DNA from 3 places in the Bacillus sp. mrc49 genome. Region 1 is predicted to be linked to each of the others. Evidence: riboswitches for the same ligand, from Rfam matches in the RefSeq annotation. Region 1 holds a riboswitch; each other region holds the start of a gene.

Region 1 (6,332 bases):
CCACATCGGTAAAGTTTTCATACAATTCGGCTTTGACGCCATTTGCAAGAATCGAGCCCGTAATGTCAGAGCCGCTTCTTGAAAACGTTAAAACATCACCATCTAACGTATATCCGAAAAACCCTGGAAATACGACGATTCCCGGCTCATCACGCAGATCATATAACCGATCATACGATTCCGGCAGCACCTGGGTATATCCATCTTCATCCGATACGATCAAGCCAGCTTTCTTCGGATTGACATATTGCGCTTCGACACCCCGCCTTTGAAAATAGGCGGCAATCAGCTTCGCATTATTATCCTCGCCACTTGCCTTTAAAGCATCCAAATAACGCTTTGGCTTGGATTGATCTGCATGCAACAGTGCTTGTAAATCTTCGCGGATCCCCGTGATGACTTCCTCGGATATATCCAGCTCCTTAGCGATACTTCCATAACGGGCGACCACATCTTCGATTAAAGGTTCGCCATTATCCCCGCGCAGCTGCTGCTTTGCAGCCTCGATCAATAAATCCGTCACCTTTATATCATCGGAATTGCGTTTCCCGGGGGCCGAAACGACGACAAACTTCCTCTCCGGATCTGCTGCCACAATTTCGAATACCTTCTTTATTTGTTCACCTGACGCCAGTGAACTCCCGCCAAACTTCGCAACCTTCATCTCGACATCCCCTATTATTAAAAAAATTCTGTCAACATTCACTCTCCCTATTATTACGTTTTTCAACGAAACAATCAAGTAATAATTCCATTATAGGAGGACATTTGTATTTTTAAAAAGGACAAATCACTAATGAAACTCTACGATAGATAAAGGAAAAAAGCATATGTATGTTTCCCCCTTCTCCATGAGCCTCGCAATAAATCTGGATGTTTCCACCACTCTCCACTTTGAAGAATTTGGAGTTTGAACGTTTCATTCCGCTGTGCTTGAAAAAAAGATAGATTACCCATTGACTATGGTTCTGTGGGGGGGAATTGGACCGTTGCTTTCCGCTGCTGGCACTCGCTTATCAAGGGGCAGTCCTGGAGCCTCTTATTCATTTTCATCATTAGTAAAAGATGCCGGCCACAGTTGGTAACAATATAGGAAGAAGCGAATCATCTGAGGAATGTGGACTAGATAAAATGCGGAGCGAAAAGAAGGATTAGCGGTTCTTCGATATGGATGAACACCTGAATGCGTGGATTAAAGGGGGAACCAATACTATTCAAAAGGGTTTCGGAAGGAAAGTTTTTCGAAACCCTTTTGTTTTTTCTGCCTTTTAACGATTATCTACAGTTTCAGGGTATAAGTCATGATTCATCAAGCGGTAATGCGCCATTTCTTCATACTTCGTCCCTGGTTTTCCATAGTTTGTGTATGGATCGATGGAAATACCGCCTCTCGGTGTGAACTTGCCCCAGACTTCAATATATTTCGGGTCCATCAATTTAATGAGGTCATTCATGATGATGTTCATGCAATCTTCATGGAAATCGCCGTGGTTACGGAATGAGAATAAATAAAGCTTCAAGGACTTGCTCTCGACCATCTTCACGCTTGGAATATAGCTGATGTATATGGTTGCAAAGTCCGGTTGTCCGGTTATTGGACATAAGCTAGTGAACTCCGGGCAATTGAATTTGACGAAATAATCGCGGTTAGGGTGCTTGTTATCGAACGACTCGAGAATTTCTGGAGCGTAGTCGAATGTATATTTCGTTCCTTGATTCCCAAGTAATGTAATTTCCTTTAATTCTTCTTCTTTTCTTCCAGACATAAAAAGTCCTCCTCTTCCACGCTTGTCGGGGGAGATTCATAAAATGGGCCTCTATATAACAAAAAACCATATCTCTAAAAAGATATGGTTGATTCGCGAAAAATATCAAAGCCATAGTTTTTTTAAGAGGGTGATGCTATGAACCTCTCCCATTATCGGGAAATATATTTGTAATAGTCAAAGTAAATATAAAAAAAAATATCACATCTGTCAATCCAACTCTTGTAAAATGAGTTTGATTCCTGCCTATATTCCACTTAAAATGGAATTGAAGATATCCTACCTGAAGGAAGAGAGTATACAAATGTGGATTTTTGCAGCACTCATCACCAGTATATGTTTCGGTATCAATAACAGCATTTTCAAATGGAGCAGCGGAAAAGGTTACTCCAAGGTACATATCCAATTTTTCTTTTATTTTACGGCCTTCATCATGGCACTTATGTATGGCGGAATTGTGGATGGTTTGACGACTAATTGGCTATCCATCTTGCTCGGAGCTGCAATTGGGATCCTTAATGCTAACGGGAATATCCAAATGGGCAGTGCATTTGAAAAAGGGCCGGCCAGTTTGACATCACCGTTGATTGCGGCCAATGCTATTTTCCCCATCCTTTGTGCTGCGATCATTTTTCATGAACATATTTCTTCGTTGCAGTGGACCGGGATCGCCTGCATGCTCCTTGCCACCCTTGTCATTCAGTATACCCCTAACGCCAAGGGCAATCATCAATATTTGCCCTGGATGATGCATACAATATTTGCAATATTCTCATTTGGTGTACTCGGGATCTTAATGACAACGACCACGCGCCTGCATCTGAACTCACTTGATATCCTGATATCGATGTATGGCGGCGGAACACTTTATTTGATGGCGGCATCGGGCATGAAGAATGAAAAGCTCAAGTTAAACGAAGTGAAAATCGGCTCTCTTGTGGGCTTATTGAGCATCATTGCTTATGTATGTTATTTCTTCGCTTTAAATACCGGAATTGCCAGCATCATTTTTCCCGTGGTGAGCCTGAACTGTTTAATCGTGGTTTTTGCCGGTTGTTATTTATTCAAGGAAAAACTAAAGTCCTATCAAATAGCCGGTGTTTTAGCAGCCTTGATTGGAATTATCTTAACCAAAATATAAAGAAACGACCCTGCTTCCAAAACAAAGCAGGGCCGTTTTCATTTTTTTTGACTGATTTTCACTATCCGGCGCTGAAACTTCACTTTTAATGTCCTAATCCTCATAAAAATATTGACAATTTTCATAAAATATCAGATAATTATGAATATTAAGTCATACAACCTCGTTCCCTTCGAAATGTTTGAGAAATCCACTCCCCTGGGTATACATGAAGTGTACTCCCCTCATGCTAAACTAAGTATACAAGACAAGAAAGGAAGAATGAATCATGGTAAAAGTTACAGTGAAAGTTGATTATAAAGGGAAATCCTATCAAACGAACGTCCTCACGGAACCTAGTGCAAATCAGGAACAAATTTTACAACAGGCCCTTCATCAAGTCCAGAAGCAATGGAGTGAATAAAAAAAGCAGGCATCGTTTTTAGATACCTGCTTTTTTTATTGCCTTTAGGCCTAAATTCCTCAATTTATTCGATCGGTAATCCGGTGTCTTTTTATATTAAAAAACAAATAAAACCCTTATAACCCTCGTCTTATTCATCACTTTCATATGTAATATTATTCTAATGTAATTTTCTTGAAATTTTACCAATTCACGAACGGTTCTTTTGAGAACAAATTTCAATTGAAAACAGCCTTAAATTGAAATAAACTAATACGCTATTATACTTCTTTTCTTATTATATATCCAACTAATAAGCTCATATCGCATTCTTTCACTATCTCTTCATGAACTTTTTGTGACATATGTCACTTTTGATTGTTTTTTTCCATATATGATACTAATATAGAGACGTCAGTTTGTGAACAATGTAACACTCACTCTGAATAACTTGTTATTTAGAATTTCCAATAAAGAAAGAAAGGGGTATCTATATGAAAATGAAATGGGCTTTATTAACTATAATTTTTTCCATCGCCACCGTACTAACTGGTTGCGACAACCCATTAGCTGTACTCGATCCAAAGGGTCCTGTAGCAGCAAACCAAGCTAATGTGATCATGATATCAATTTGGACGATGTTGGTTATTGTCTTAGTCGTTGTCATTCTCTATGCAATTATGTTATTTAAATACCGCGCTTCCAAGTCAAGCGATGACTATGTACCACCTCACGTGGAGGGAAGTCACGTTCTCGAAGCGATCTGGACAATCATTCCGATCCTTATCGTCATATTCCTTTCCGTTGTCAGTGTTCGCTCGACAAATGAAGTCGAGGCTACACCAAAAGGATATGAAGATCAAGAACCATTAATCATTTATGCTGCATCTTCAAATTGGAAGTGGCATTTCAGTTATCCAGAAGAGGATATCGAAACAGTAAACTACTTGTTCTTACCAACAAACCGACCAATCGAATTTAAGCTTTATTCTTACGGACCAATCTCAAGCTTCTGGATTCCACAGCTAGGCGGACAAAAATATGCGATGAGTGACATGGTCAACACTTTACACTTAGCAGCAGAAACACCTGGTGAGTATATGGGAAGAAACGCCAACTTCAGTGGTTCAGGTTTCGCTGAGCATACTTTCAATGTCAAGGCAATGCCTGAAGAGGAATACACGAAGTGGGTTGATGAAATTCATGGTACCGCTAAGAAATTGACGGAAAGTGAATTTGATAAGCTATTGGAACCAGGTCACGTTGGACAATACACATTCAACGGAACACATCTTGACTTCAGACCTGCTCCTGAACACAATCACGGTGCTTCAGGCAATGGAGAATCTAAACACTCAGAACACTCAAAACACGAAGATTCAAAAAAAGCAGATGAAGCAGAAACAGAGCATCAACATTAAGATTTAAAATTAAAAGCAGTTATTTAGAATAACTTTTCGAAAGGAGTCACAAAGAGTATGGATTACTTTGATAGATTTGCCGTACCACACAGCTCCCCTATGATTGTCGGTTCACAGATCGCAATCGCGGTTACAGTACTTGCAATACTAGTAGGCGTAACCTATTTTAAAAAGTGGGGCTACCTATGGCGCGAGTGGTTCACAACGGTTGACCATAAACGTATTGGTATCATGTACATTCTCGCTGCACTACTTATGCTTTTCCGTGGTGGAGCCGACGCAATATTGATGCGTGCTCAAACAGCAATACCTGATAATGGATTGTTGGATGGTCAGCATTACAATGAAATTTTCACAACACACGGGGTCGTTATGATCCTGTTCATGGCCATGCCATTCATTATCGGTTTAATGAATATCGTCACTCCTCTACAAATTGGAGCACGTGACGTAGCTTTCCCTCGTTTGAACGCAGTTTCTTTCTGGTTGTTCTTCTGGGGAGCGATGTTATTCAACATCTCGTTCGTAGTCGGTGGTTCTCCTGATGCAGGTTGGACAGCTTACTTCCCGTTAGCGAGTGTCGAATTCAGTGAATCCGTTGGGATGAACTATTACGCAATAGCGATTCAAATCGCAGGTATCGGTACATTAATGACTGGTATCAACTTTATCGTAACAATTTTGAAAATGAGAGCACCTGGTATGACATTGATGAAAATGCCGATGTTCACATGGTCAATCCTTATCACGAACCTTATCATCGTCTTCGCTTTCCCTGTTTTGACAGTGGCACTTGCGTTAATGACAATGGACCGTTTGTTTGGAACTAATTTCTTTACAATGGCTAACGGCGGATCGGATATGCTCTGGGCTAACTTGTTCTGGATTTGGGGACACCCTGAGGTTTATATCGTTATCTTGCCTGCCTTCGGTATATACAGTGAGATCATTTCTACTTTTGCACGTCGTAACCTTTATGGTTATAAATCAATGGTTGTCTCTATGGTTGCCATTTCCGTTCTATCATTCGTTGTATGGGCTCACCATTTCTTCACGATGGGTCACGGTGCAATGGTTAACGGTATCTTCTCGATTACGACGATGGCGATTGCCGTTCCGACGGGAATCAAGATCTTTAACTGGTTATTCACGCTTTGGAGAGGGAAAATCGAATTTACCGTTCCAATGCTTTACTCTTTAGCTTTCATTCCGATCTTCACGATCGGTGGGGTAACGGGTGTCATGCTTGCAATGGCAAGTGCCGATTACCAATATCACAACACAATGTTCTTGGTGGCGCATTTCCACTACGTATTGATTCCGGGTACAGTGTTTGCCGTACTGGCTGGATTTACGTACTGGTGGCCAAAAATCTTCAACTTCCAATTGAGCGAAAGAATTGGGAAATGGGCTTTCTGGTTCATCGTAGTCGGATTTAACGTAACATTCTTCCCTATGTTCATCACAGGTTTGGATGGTCAAGCACGTCGTATGTACACATATTCAGAAGCAACAGGATATGGTCCATTGAACATGCTTTCATTCGTCGGTGCACTTGGTTTATTGATCGGTTTCGCATTCCTTGTGTACAATATTTACTGGAGCACTCGTTATGCGCCAAG
Region 2 (4,694 bases), on a different contig from region 1:
AGGAAGCTGTATTGGAATGGCTCTTTTGGAGAAAGGGTGAAGACATTCCTTTAGGCGAACTTAAGGTAACGGCCGCTCAAGCTGGCAGTGGAATGAGCCATACAGTTAAAGGGGAAGTGATCAATGGTAAAACGCCGATCGAAGAATTACCTAAAACGTATACGCCGCAGCCAGTCAGCTTTAAAAGCGGGGGCAATGATGTTCCTGCCTCCATGGCGACCACGATTTTGACCTTTACGGAAACCGGCATCTGGGATTTACAGATTTTTATTAATGATGAATTCATCGGCAATATGAAGGTATCAGTAACCGAAAAAGGGGAATCCGTTATCGATTTGTAATATACAACCATACCCATTTGTATTAAAATAAGGATGGTTAAATATGGATGGAAGGGACGAATGAATGAAAAAGAAAGTAGGCATATTATCTTCAATAATCATCGCATTGACCGGTTGTTTTGTATTCGCTCTCCTTTTTTTTAAAAAAACTGATCCTCTAGAAGACATGTTTATCGTTCATCCAGCAAATCGAGTAATCAAAAATGAATTCATACTCAATGGTGATGAAGCGGATAAGGGCAACCTAGAAGATATTGATTTGAACGATGAGGAACAGATAAGGGAATTGACAAGAAAACAATATAAGCAAGGGGAGAGTGGGGAAATAATTTTCGTGAAGGAACCCGATCACAATCTAGACTAATGAAGAGGGAGTGCAGTGAATCTTGATCGTTTCGGATAGTATCTATGGACAGTGCGTTGTAGAGGGGGTTCTTGAAGAGCTGATGTTAAGTAAACCGGTCCAAAGGTTGAAGGGGGTGCATCAGGGAGGAGCCAGTTATTTAGTGAATGAGAAGTGGAATGTGACACGATTTGACCATTCCGTTGGCGTGATGTTATTGATCATGAAGCTTGGCGGATCATTGGAGGAACAGATTGCTGGGCTGCTGCATGACGTATCCCACACGGCCTTCTCGCACGTCATCGATTTCGTTCTCGATTGTGAAGAGGAAGATTATCATGAAAAAATATATGAACAGATCATCATGGATTCCGAAATCCCCTTTATCCTGAAGCGATATGGATTTCAGTTGGAAGCTATTTTCGATTCGGAATGGAAAGTATTGGAACGATCCGCACCTGAGCTATGCGCCGATCGAGTAGATTATACCCTCCGCGACATGTATCACTATGGAAACATCACGCTGGAATCCGTAACAGACTTTCTGGAGCATATAATCATTGTGGACGGAAGCATGTACCTCGATGATCTTAAAGCTGCTGAATGGTTCGTGGAGACGTATTATGGCGAAGTGATCGATTTTTTCATGGATCCGCTTAATATTTATGGCTATGATGTCTTGGCCAGGACCTTGAAATGGGCTTTGGATAAAAAGCTGATCGGCCTTGATGACCTGCTTGGCGAAGATGAAGAAGTCATGCTCTTGCTACAGGCCATTGAAGACGATGACTTGAAAAACTTGCTGAAACGGATACATGGGAACGTTAACTTGTATGAGGTTCAAACGGACTACGATCTCCATCGGAAAACGAAAGTGCGACTGATCGACCCCTCCGTCATGCATGGAAACCAATTGGTGAGGGCCTCGAATCTATCGGAAAAAGTGAAAGCCATGGGAACCAGGGCTTACCAAAAAGCTACAAAAGGAATGTATGTAAAAGTGATGGGCCCAAGGATGAACAGCCATCCTTGAGTCCATATGTTAAAAAAGGATGGACGCTCTTAAAGTATGAACGCCATTTTCCAGATAGCCCTTTAAACAGGTTAATGTATATACCCAGCCTTCTTTTTGGCCGATCATTTTGTTAATGATCTCGGGGTCATCCGCTTTCAAACCTTTTTCGTTCACTTCGATGATCGTATTTGTATCATCCACTTTTTCTAAAAGGATGGTAACAATCGTTTCTTCATCATTCCTACCCCAGGAAAATACGATTTTCCTATTTTCAACAATTTCTAGTACAGTGATCATAACCTCGGCCGCGTATTCCTCATATTTCAATGTAATCGTTTTGCCTTGATCCCATCTTTCAGAACTTGTCGAGAACCAAAAATTCCCGATTTTATCAGGACTTACGATAGCTTCGAACACATCATTGCTAGGTTTGACAATTTTGAATTTCGTTGTTACCTGGGTATCCATACAAAAACGACTTCCTTTCGAGTCATGATTTTCCATGCAGACGTACACAAGCTTCATTTCTTTTCTTCCCGATTGTACCATATCTTTTTTTTGATAAAAGTTTTAACCGCGGGAAACTGCTTGATTTCCAACCATTTTCAAGCTACGATAAAAAAGGAAAATAATAATCCGCTCGGGCGGAAGAGGTTCTAGCTACCCTCTCAAAAAAACTAAGGAGAACAGTGCTCTTTCTTGGGGTGCTGTTTTTTCTGTAAGAGGAGATTGTAAGAAATGTTAAGAATTTTATTGTATTTAGTATCCATCGTCACGGCAAATGTTGTGACAGCAGCTTTTATGCCATTACACTTTGGTATGTTCATCATACCGATGGGGACGTTGCTGATTGGAGGAACATTCATCTTTCGAGATCTGGTCCAAAATAAATTCGGCCGGGCGAAAACCTATTTTTGCATCATCATCGCACTCATATTATCTGCCTGTGTATCCTTTCTATTAGGGGATACTTTATTGATCGTATTCGCTTCCGCACTATCGTTCGTAGTTGCTGAAACGGCCGACACGGAAATTTATACCCGGCTAAAGTTGCCCATGAGCTGGAGGGTGCTGTACAGCGGAATCGTGGGAGGCTTTTTCGATTCGGTGCTTTTTGTCGTGATCGGCCTAAGCCCACTCGGTGCCAACATCCTGCCATGGGAAGCCGTACCAGCAGCGATCATCGGTCAAATCATCGTAAAAACGATCATTCAGTCGATCGGTGCCGTACTGCTCGGTCAAATCCATATCAGGCTGGAGAAGCGCGTAGTCTCCGGTTAAATGGGAGGAGTGAAACGCTTGATGGATGGATCCAAAAAGAAAGAAGACAGATGCTATTGCCTCGAAGCCTTTCGTGAAAAATACGGTCCGCATGTCCAAGGCGAATGCATGAAGCTCTCCTGCGCCAATTATCGCAAGCATAAAGAAATAGATGAAAAAGGGCCAAATTAGGCCCTTTTTTATATGGCGGATTTACTTATTCTTATGGTGCTTAAACTCATGTGAACAGCCTGAACACTCGACAAAAAGCCATCATCCATAAGGACACGCCTGATTTGCGAGTACTCGCGAGTCAAGCGCCAGTTCGGTGATTTTTTATTGTTCAAAATTTCTCTGAAGTTTTTCGAATGAGGGATTCCAGGAGGGAAAAGCATTGTCGTTTCCGTTCGAGTTCAAGTTGGCCCATTTCGGTGACGGAATAATATTTCCTGCGGCCGGATTCGGACTCTTTCCAGTGGCCTTTTATGAATTGTTTTGTTTCCATCCGTTTGAGGGCGGGGTAGAGGGTACCTTCGCCGATCTCATATTTTCCCATGCTCATTTCCTTCAAGATCTTTGTCATTTCATAGCCGTAGAGCTTTTTTTGTTGTAGGAGTGATAGTAAAAGGAGGTCGATGCTTCCTTTCATTAATTCCTTATCCAAAGCAACCAGCCTCCTGATTTTCTTAGTAAAGTGCAATGCGTTGTACATCGTATCACAAGGTTCATTTTACTTTTCTTTTAAAAAATGGTTAAATGACGATTGCTAAATAAATTCAATCATAGTAAAATGTGCTTCGGAACGAATGAGTTGTATGCAGTGTGTAAGGTTACTATATCCAATTATGAATTGTTCTATGAGATTACGGATTGGGATAGGGGAAAACCTTACTCAAGGGGTATTGATTGATTTTTTGTTAAAAATCATTTAGATTCTATTTATCAACAAGAGCAGAAAGAAGGTCCTAGTTAGATGAAAGTGAAAGCACCTGAGTCATTCACATACAGAGGTGGAAATAGAGCCGTCCTTTTACTTCACGGGTTTACCGGAAGTACGGGGGATATGAAAAAATTGGGGAAATACTTACATGATCGCGATTATACTTGCCACGGACCTCTTTATAGAGGACATGGATTGCCTGCGGAGGAACTTGTTCAAACGAGTCCAAAGCAGTGGTGGGAAGATGTAGAGAATGCGTATCAATACTTGAAGGATGAAGGCTACGAAGAAATTGCCGTTATAGGCATTTCCCTTGGCGGTGTCTTTTCATTAAAAGTCGGAATTGAATTGCCTGTAACAGGTGTCGTTTCCATGTGTGCCCCTACAATAGGGAATGATGTAGACCGATTAAATAATCGGATGCTCAGTTATGCACAAGCTTATAAGAAGTTTGAGGGCAAAGATGCAGAACAAGTTGCCGCTGAAATGGATAAGCTTAAAGAGGAGCCAATGTCATCCTTACAAGAAGCACTTGATATGATTAATGATACAGCCGATAAACTGGATTTGATCACTTCACCTACACTTGTGTTACAAGGAAGTCTTGATGACCCGGATTACAGAAATAGTGCATCTATTATATATAATGAAGTGGATACACAGCATAAATCATTGATATGGTATGAGAAATCTGGCCATATCATTACATTGGGCAAAGAGCGTGAACAGGTGTATGAGGATGTATACCGGTTCTTGAATACACTGCCTTGGTAATTGGCGATTCGGTTTATCTTT
Region 3 (6,332 bases), on a different contig from region 1:
TATCCAAAGAGTTTAAAGAAAAAAGGCAGTGTGAATATGCTTCACACTGCCTCCTCTTCTTTACACGCCCCGCTTGTTGCCCCATATATAGGTATGCAGCTGCGGGAGAACTTTCACGTCATTCAATTCATCATCGGCTATCACTTTATCGATTAGCTCTTCATATTTCTTCAATAATCCGCTGATCAGATGCTGATCATCCGCCGTCCTGCTGTCATCATTGCCGACCTGCAGATAAAAAGGAATGCCAGGATACCGCCCATGTACATGTTTGGCATATTGATAATCTTCTTCATTAAAGACGACAATCTTCAATGAGACATGGTTGTTGGGATTTCGGCCGGCAAGCTTCTCCAATATTTGATCGAGCACCGTAAAGTCCGTGTTCATTCCCGAGCTCGGCGGCTTAGGTGATAGCGTCAGTTCATCGATATCGAGAAACCAGTCCTGCCAACGGCTTCCTTGTGTTTCGACACCGATTTTGATTTTGTGTTCGTGCAGCAAGGCGATCAAGCCATTCAGATTTTTCAGAAGTGCCGGATTCCCCCCAGATATGGTCACGAAGGAAAAACCCGAGCCTCCAATTCGCTTCAGCTCGCCCCAAATTTCTTCTGCAGTCATCTGGACGGTATCTTCCTTCCCTGATCCATCCCAGGTAAAAGCCGAATCACACCACGAACAGGAATAATCGCAGCCAGCAGTACGAACGAACATCGTCTTTTGGCCAATGACCATTCCCTCACCTTGGATGGTCGGGCCGAAAATTTCCATAACCGGGAGTTTACTCACTTTCCATCCACTCCCGTCTCGCCTCAGCATAACTTGTCGGTGTTTCATAGAGACGGACAAATTCCACTCTGGCACCTTGATAATCCTTTAATGAGAGGGCTTCGGCCATTTTTTCATAGATCCAGACAACCATGTTTTCGGCTGTTGTATTCATGGGCGGCAGCGTTTCATTCAAATAACGATGATCGAGGTGGATTTCAATTTCATTTTTCCATATTTCCTTCATGTCCCCGAAATCTATCATCAAACCGCGAGAATCGGTATATCCGCTCAATCCAAAGATGACCTTGTAGGTGTGACCGTGAAGATTCTTGCATTTTCCCTCATAGTCGTGCAAATGGTGTGCTGCGTCAAAAGTGAATTCCTTGCTGACCAGGACCCTCTTCTTTGTATAGTTCAGCTGGCTGCGCTGTATATCTTCATCTATTTTTTGAAGCTTATCGACGATTTTAAAACCATACATCATGAGTGACCTCCCGTCTGCTTACATAGTCATCCAGCCCTTTTTTGCGCAGCTTACATGCCGGACATTCCCCACAGCCGTCAGATATGACGCCATTATAGCAAGTCAGCGTCTTTTCGCGGACAAATTCGAACGCGCCAAGCTGATCGGCAAGCTCCCATGTTTCTTCTTTATTCAGCCACATAAGCGGCGTATCGATTACGAATGACTGGTCCATCGACAAGTTCAAGGTTACGTTCAACGATTTAATGAAAACATCGCGACAGTCAGGATATCCGCTGAAATCCGTTTCACAGACGCCTGTGACAATATGTTTAGCCCCGATCTGGCTGGCCAGAACCCCGGCAAACGAAAGAAACAGCAAATTCCTTCCCGGCACGAATGTTGATGGCAATTCGCCGTCTTCCCCGTCTTCCACTGCAATGTCACTTCTCGTCAGCGCATTGGGCGCCAGCTGGTTCAGCAGCGACATATCAAGGATATGATGGTTGATGCCCAGCTCCTTCGCTATCTGTTGGGCGCATTCGATTTCCAAGCTGTGCCGTTGATTATAATCGAAGGTCACTGCCTCGACTTCCTCGAATCTCTCCATTGCCCAAAACAAACATGTCGTACTGTCCTGACCTCCGCTAAACACTACCACTGCCTTTTCTTTCTTCTTCATTTCTATAAAACTCCTTTTTACGGAAAAAAACAGCACCCTAAGAATAGAGTACTGTTTCTCCTTAGTTTTTTTGAGAGGGTAGCTAGAACCTCTTCCGCCTTAACGCGGAATATACTATTTTCCAACCCAATCGTAACTTGAAAACGAGAAGAAATCAAGTTGTTTGTATAGAGTGACCAGACCTAACGGGAAACTTGGTATTCCGGACAAACCAATTAACATATTCCATCATTTTTCCGATAAATAAGTGAACAAACTTATTGATAAAGGGGTCCATTCATTTGAAAAGCATTAAAGGAAAGATATTGGCGGCATTTTCACTCATCATATCTTTATGTATCATCTTAGGAGCATTCAGTATTTATAGCAGCAACAAGTCACTGAAACATTCGCAAAATATTATTGAAGAGGAACTGCCGCTTCTGATCGAGAGCGAAAAACTGTTATATAATCTTTCCCAACGAACGGCATTCGCTAGAGCCTACATTTTATACGGCGACGAAAGTTATAAAGAAAAATTCTTACAGTATACCGATGATAGCAAAAAAATCCAGGAGAAGCTTTTGTCTTTGAGCGATTCGGAGGAAGCGAAGGATTTGATTGAAAAAAGTGTGGATTGGAGGACGATGATTATCGAGCGGGTATTCACCCAATATGAAAAAGGAAATCCGGAACGAGCTAAAGAGATCCTCAAAAACGAAGTGTCACCCATCAGTAACGATATAATGGAAGGCTTCAAGGGGCTCGCTTCGGAACAGGAGGAATTGATTCAAGCTTCAGGCGAAACCGTCATGGCAAGCGGAAAATCGGTCAAGATGACTAGCATCATCATCTCCATTGCCTCCGTCATCATTGGCACTCTGCTCGCAATCGTCACTGCCCAGCTCATTACCGCTCCCCTCCTTAAAATCAGGGATCGGATGAAATCAGTGGCAGCCGGAGAGCTGGATCATGATCCGCTGGAACATAAGTCAAATGATGAAATCGGCGAATTAACGGCATCTGCCAATCAAATGCAGAAAAACCTCCGTGATACGATCGAAAAAACACTGGCTGTATCCGAATCCGTTTCCACCCAAAGCCAAAGCCTGACACAATCAGCATTTGAAGGGCAGCAGGGCAGTAAGCAGATCGCCACCACGATGTATGAACTTTCGGAAGGTTCGGAGTCACAAGCCAACCGGGCAACGGAAATGGTCCGCATGATGGAGGATTTCACCGGTAAGATCGAACAGGCCCATCTTGACGGGGCAGCTGTATTCATGAGTTCAAGTGAAATCCTTACCTTAACAAAGGAAGGAACCATTTTGATGCGCAGTTCAGTCCAGCAAATGAAAACGGTCGATAGCATCGTCAAGGATGCCGTCGAGCAGGTGAAAGGGCTCGATTCTCGTTCACAGGAAATCTCGCAGCTCGTTCAGGTCATCAAGGATATATCCAATCAAACCAACCTCTTGGCCCTGAATGCTGCCATAGAAGCTGCCCGAGCTGGCGAACATGGCAAAGGCTTTGCCGTCGTCGCGGATGAAGTGCGAAAACTTGCAGAAGAGGTAACCCATTCCGTAGGGGATATTACCGAAATCGTAGGCACTATACAGTCTGGTTCAAAAAACGTCGTCCGCTCCCTGGAAGATGGTTATTCCCAGGTCGATGAGGGAACGAAACAAATTACCCGTACCGGTCAAACCTTTGAGACGATCAATCATTCTGTCGATGACATGAGTACGAAAATCCAACATATTACAGATGAATTGAACTATATCTCTACTAATAGTAAAAATATCAATCTGGCCATTGAAGACATCGCAGCCGTTTCAGAACAGTCCGCAGCAGGGATCGAGCAAGTGTCCGCCTCCGCTCAACAATCCAGCTCGGCTATGGATGAAATCACCAGCCATGCCGGTGAGCTCGAATCTTCAGCGGCGCAACTGATTGAACAAGTCAAGAATTTCAGGATATGACATTGCCGACTCCCGTCACTTGCAGGCGGGAATTGGCGTTTTCCCCTATCGCGGGGTTGTTTTACTTTCGTCGTTTCGGGGAATGAATCATTATAGACAATAAAAATTTAGTGGCACTCTCTATCAATAGAAAGGAAGAATCAATATTTTGCTCCATTATCAGAATATTTAGTGTATAATATATTTACCCAAAGGAATTTTTTTACTATTAAAGAAAGGAAACCATGCCTTCGTTTCCTTTTTTCGAAACCTAGGCATATCTAACCACTAGGGAAAATGCAAGGTTCTCTCACACATTATCTTTTTAAAGACTTTACTATCATAAATATCCATTATTCTCTCCAAAATTGTAAAAAAAGGTTAATATCTACCCGTTTTATGTTACTATTAAACTAAGACCTTTTAACCCCACAAGGAGGAATTCATATGAAGCATCTATTCAGATTCGTAGCAGAGTTTAACGAAAGGAAAGCACTCGAACGGGAAACCGACGAATTCTTTCGCAAAGAATACGAAAATTATATGAAGCTCCATCCTGAAAACGGAGCAAAAAAGAGATTAGCTCCTAAACTATATGTTATTGATGGTGGTAAAAAAGGCGCCCATCATGCGTTTTCTGATAGAAAAAAATCCAGTTAACCACATTTGTTCCATAGTTTTCCGATAAGATCATAATCTCATCCGCAAGCCACAATCCATTTAAATAAAATATTTTAACGAAAAGCTCAGGATTCAGTTCTGGGCTTTTTTGATTTTTCGATTCTTCTATTAACACTATATTAATAGAAGAAACTAGGTATTTTTTTAAAAAATGGGTTAACTTTAGCATTTTTCATGTTTCAGGTAATGGTTCACAAAATATGCAAATCGGTATTTATTGTGTAAAAACCCGAAGAACCGTAAAAAAAGAGCTGTGTTCTTTTACTCATCTTTAAACATATTCAAAACAGTCTAAATAATTGAGTCGATGGACGCAATATCTTACATTGAATGACAAATGAATAATTAATGTTACACAAGCAGCAAATACATGGGTAAAAACAATTATCTACCTGTAATAAAGGTCACACCTAAAGACTATTTATTATATAAATATAGTCATTAAGAATCGGGTTCAAATACTCATTTATTGACATTTGTTCTCTTAATATAGTGTTTCTATTACAACTACCATATTTTAGTGTAAAAAATTCGAGGCATTCCCCAGTTCACTCCCCTATCTTTAGACTCATAAAACAATTCCTTCCATTAGATATTATTACACTTCTATATACATTTATTTGCAAAAAATGAGAATAACTATATTACGATAGAATAATTGACCCTTGCCTATTAAGTTTAAAATCATGTAGTGTGTATTCAGTAAATCAAATATGTGAAAAAAGAGAGGGTAAAAAAATGGCACCAATACTTATATGTGCGATCTTTTTGCTTGGCTATGGCCTAGTTGAACAAAAGCGCCATCAGAAACGTCTCGACTCCATTCCGGTAAGAGTGAATGTGAATGGGATTCGCGGAAAATCGACTGTAACGCGACTGATAACAGGTGTAATTCAAGAAGCCAAGTATAAAACAGTAGGAAAAACGACCGGAACCTCAGCAAGGATGATTTATTGGTTTACGGACAAAGAAAAACCGATCATACGGCGCCCGGAGGGACCGAACATTGGCGAACAAAGGCGTGTCGTCAAGGAGGTGGCTGATTTAGGCACTGAAGCACTAGTTTGTGAATGTATGGCCGTTCAGCCTGATTATCAACTAATCTTCCAAAATAAAATGATTCAAGCCAATATCGGGGTCATCGTGAATGTATTGGAAGACCATATGGATGTCATGGGTCCGACTTTGGATGAGGTTGCCGAAGCATTCACTGCTACCATCCCCTATAATGGTCACTTAATAACCATCGAAAGTGAGTATCTGGATTTTTTCAAAAATATTGCCAGGGAACGCAACACAAAGGTGATTGTCGCTGATAATTCCAGAATCTCGGAAGAGTTCCTGCGAGAATTCGACTATATGGTATTTCCGGATAACGCCTCACTCGCTTTGGCCGTTGCGGAAGCTTTGGGCATCGATGAAAAAACAGCCTTTCGCGGCATGTTGAATGCACATCCCGATCCAGGCGCCATGCGGATCACCAAATTCGGGAATCCAGGCCAGCCTACATACTTTGTAAATGGTTTTGCTGCAAATGACGCATCATCGACTTTGAATATTTGGGACCGTGTGAATACGTTTGGATACAGCACAGAACCTCCTATCGTCATCATGAACTGCCGGCCCGACCGCGTGGACCGTACCGAGCAGTTTGCAAGAGATGTATTGCCTTACATAAAATCCACCATCGTCATTGCCATTGGTGAAACGACATCACCGATCACCCGGGCATTCGAACAAGGGAAATTGGATACCAATGAGTATTGGGATCTGGAAAACTGGACGACGGAAGAAA

What was found. A riboswitch is a leader RNA that binds a small molecule or an ion and turns the genes downstream of it on or off. The one in region 1 is predicted to bind preQ1.
Region 2: it holds a riboswitch for preQ1, as region 1 does, so the genes downstream of both, CVN76_RS15175 (VUT family protein) here and queF (preQ(1) synthase) in region 1, are expected to answer to the same signal.
Region 3: it holds a riboswitch for preQ1, as region 1 does, so the genes downstream of both, queC (7-cyano-7-deazaguanine synthase QueC) here and queF (preQ(1) synthase) in region 1, are expected to answer to the same signal.

The regions. Positions count from the first base shown of each region.
Region 1 is NZ_PHNG01000788.1:43,069-49,400, reverse strand. Features, by position in the region: partial or broken gene CVN76_RS25130 (amino acid kinase family protein) at 1-664, opposite strand, end outside; gene queF (preQ(1) synthase) at 1,269-1,766, opposite strand; PreQ1 riboswitch class I at 1,874-1,919, opposite strand; gene CVN76_RS25120 (DMT family transporter) at 2,071-2,907, shown strand; gene CVN76_RS31260 (BA3454 family stress response protein) at 3,176-3,310, shown strand; gene qoxA (cytochrome aa3 quinol oxidase subunit II) at 3,784-4,710, shown strand; gene qoxB (cytochrome aa3 quinol oxidase subunit I) at 4,768-6,332, shown strand, end outside.
Region 2 is NZ_PHNG01000694.1:42,409-47,102, reverse strand. Features, by position in the region: gene CVN76_RS15195 (hypothetical protein) at 1-341, shown strand, start outside; gene CVN76_RS15190 (hypothetical protein) at 406-705, shown strand; gene CVN76_RS15185 (HD domain-containing protein) at 728-1,717, shown strand; gene CVN76_RS15180 (SRPBCC family protein) at 1,727-2,167, opposite strand; PreQ1 riboswitch class I at 2,344-2,386, shown strand; gene CVN76_RS15175 (VUT family protein) at 2,438-2,980, shown strand; gene CVN76_RS31045 (hypothetical protein) at 3,002-3,151, shown strand; gene CVN76_RS15170 (PadR family transcriptional regulator) at 3,303-3,623, opposite strand; gene CVN76_RS15165 (alpha/beta hydrolase) at 3,933-4,673, shown strand.
Region 3 is NZ_PHNG01000694.1:47,670-54,001, forward strand. Features, by position in the region: gene queE (7-carboxy-7-deazaguanine synthase QueE) at 61-789, opposite strand; gene queD (6-carboxytetrahydropterin synthase QueD) at 782-1,252, opposite strand; gene queC (7-cyano-7-deazaguanine synthase QueC) at 1,239-1,916, opposite strand; PreQ1 riboswitch class I at 1,972-2,014, opposite strand; partial or broken gene CVN76_RS32400 (CHASE3 domain-containing protein) at 2,198-2,938, shown strand; gene CVN76_RS32405 (methyl-accepting chemotaxis protein) at 3,059-3,877, shown strand; gene CVN76_RS15220 (hypothetical protein) at 4,304-4,516, shown strand; gene pgsB (poly-gamma-glutamate synthase PgsB) at 5,276-6,332, shown strand, end outside.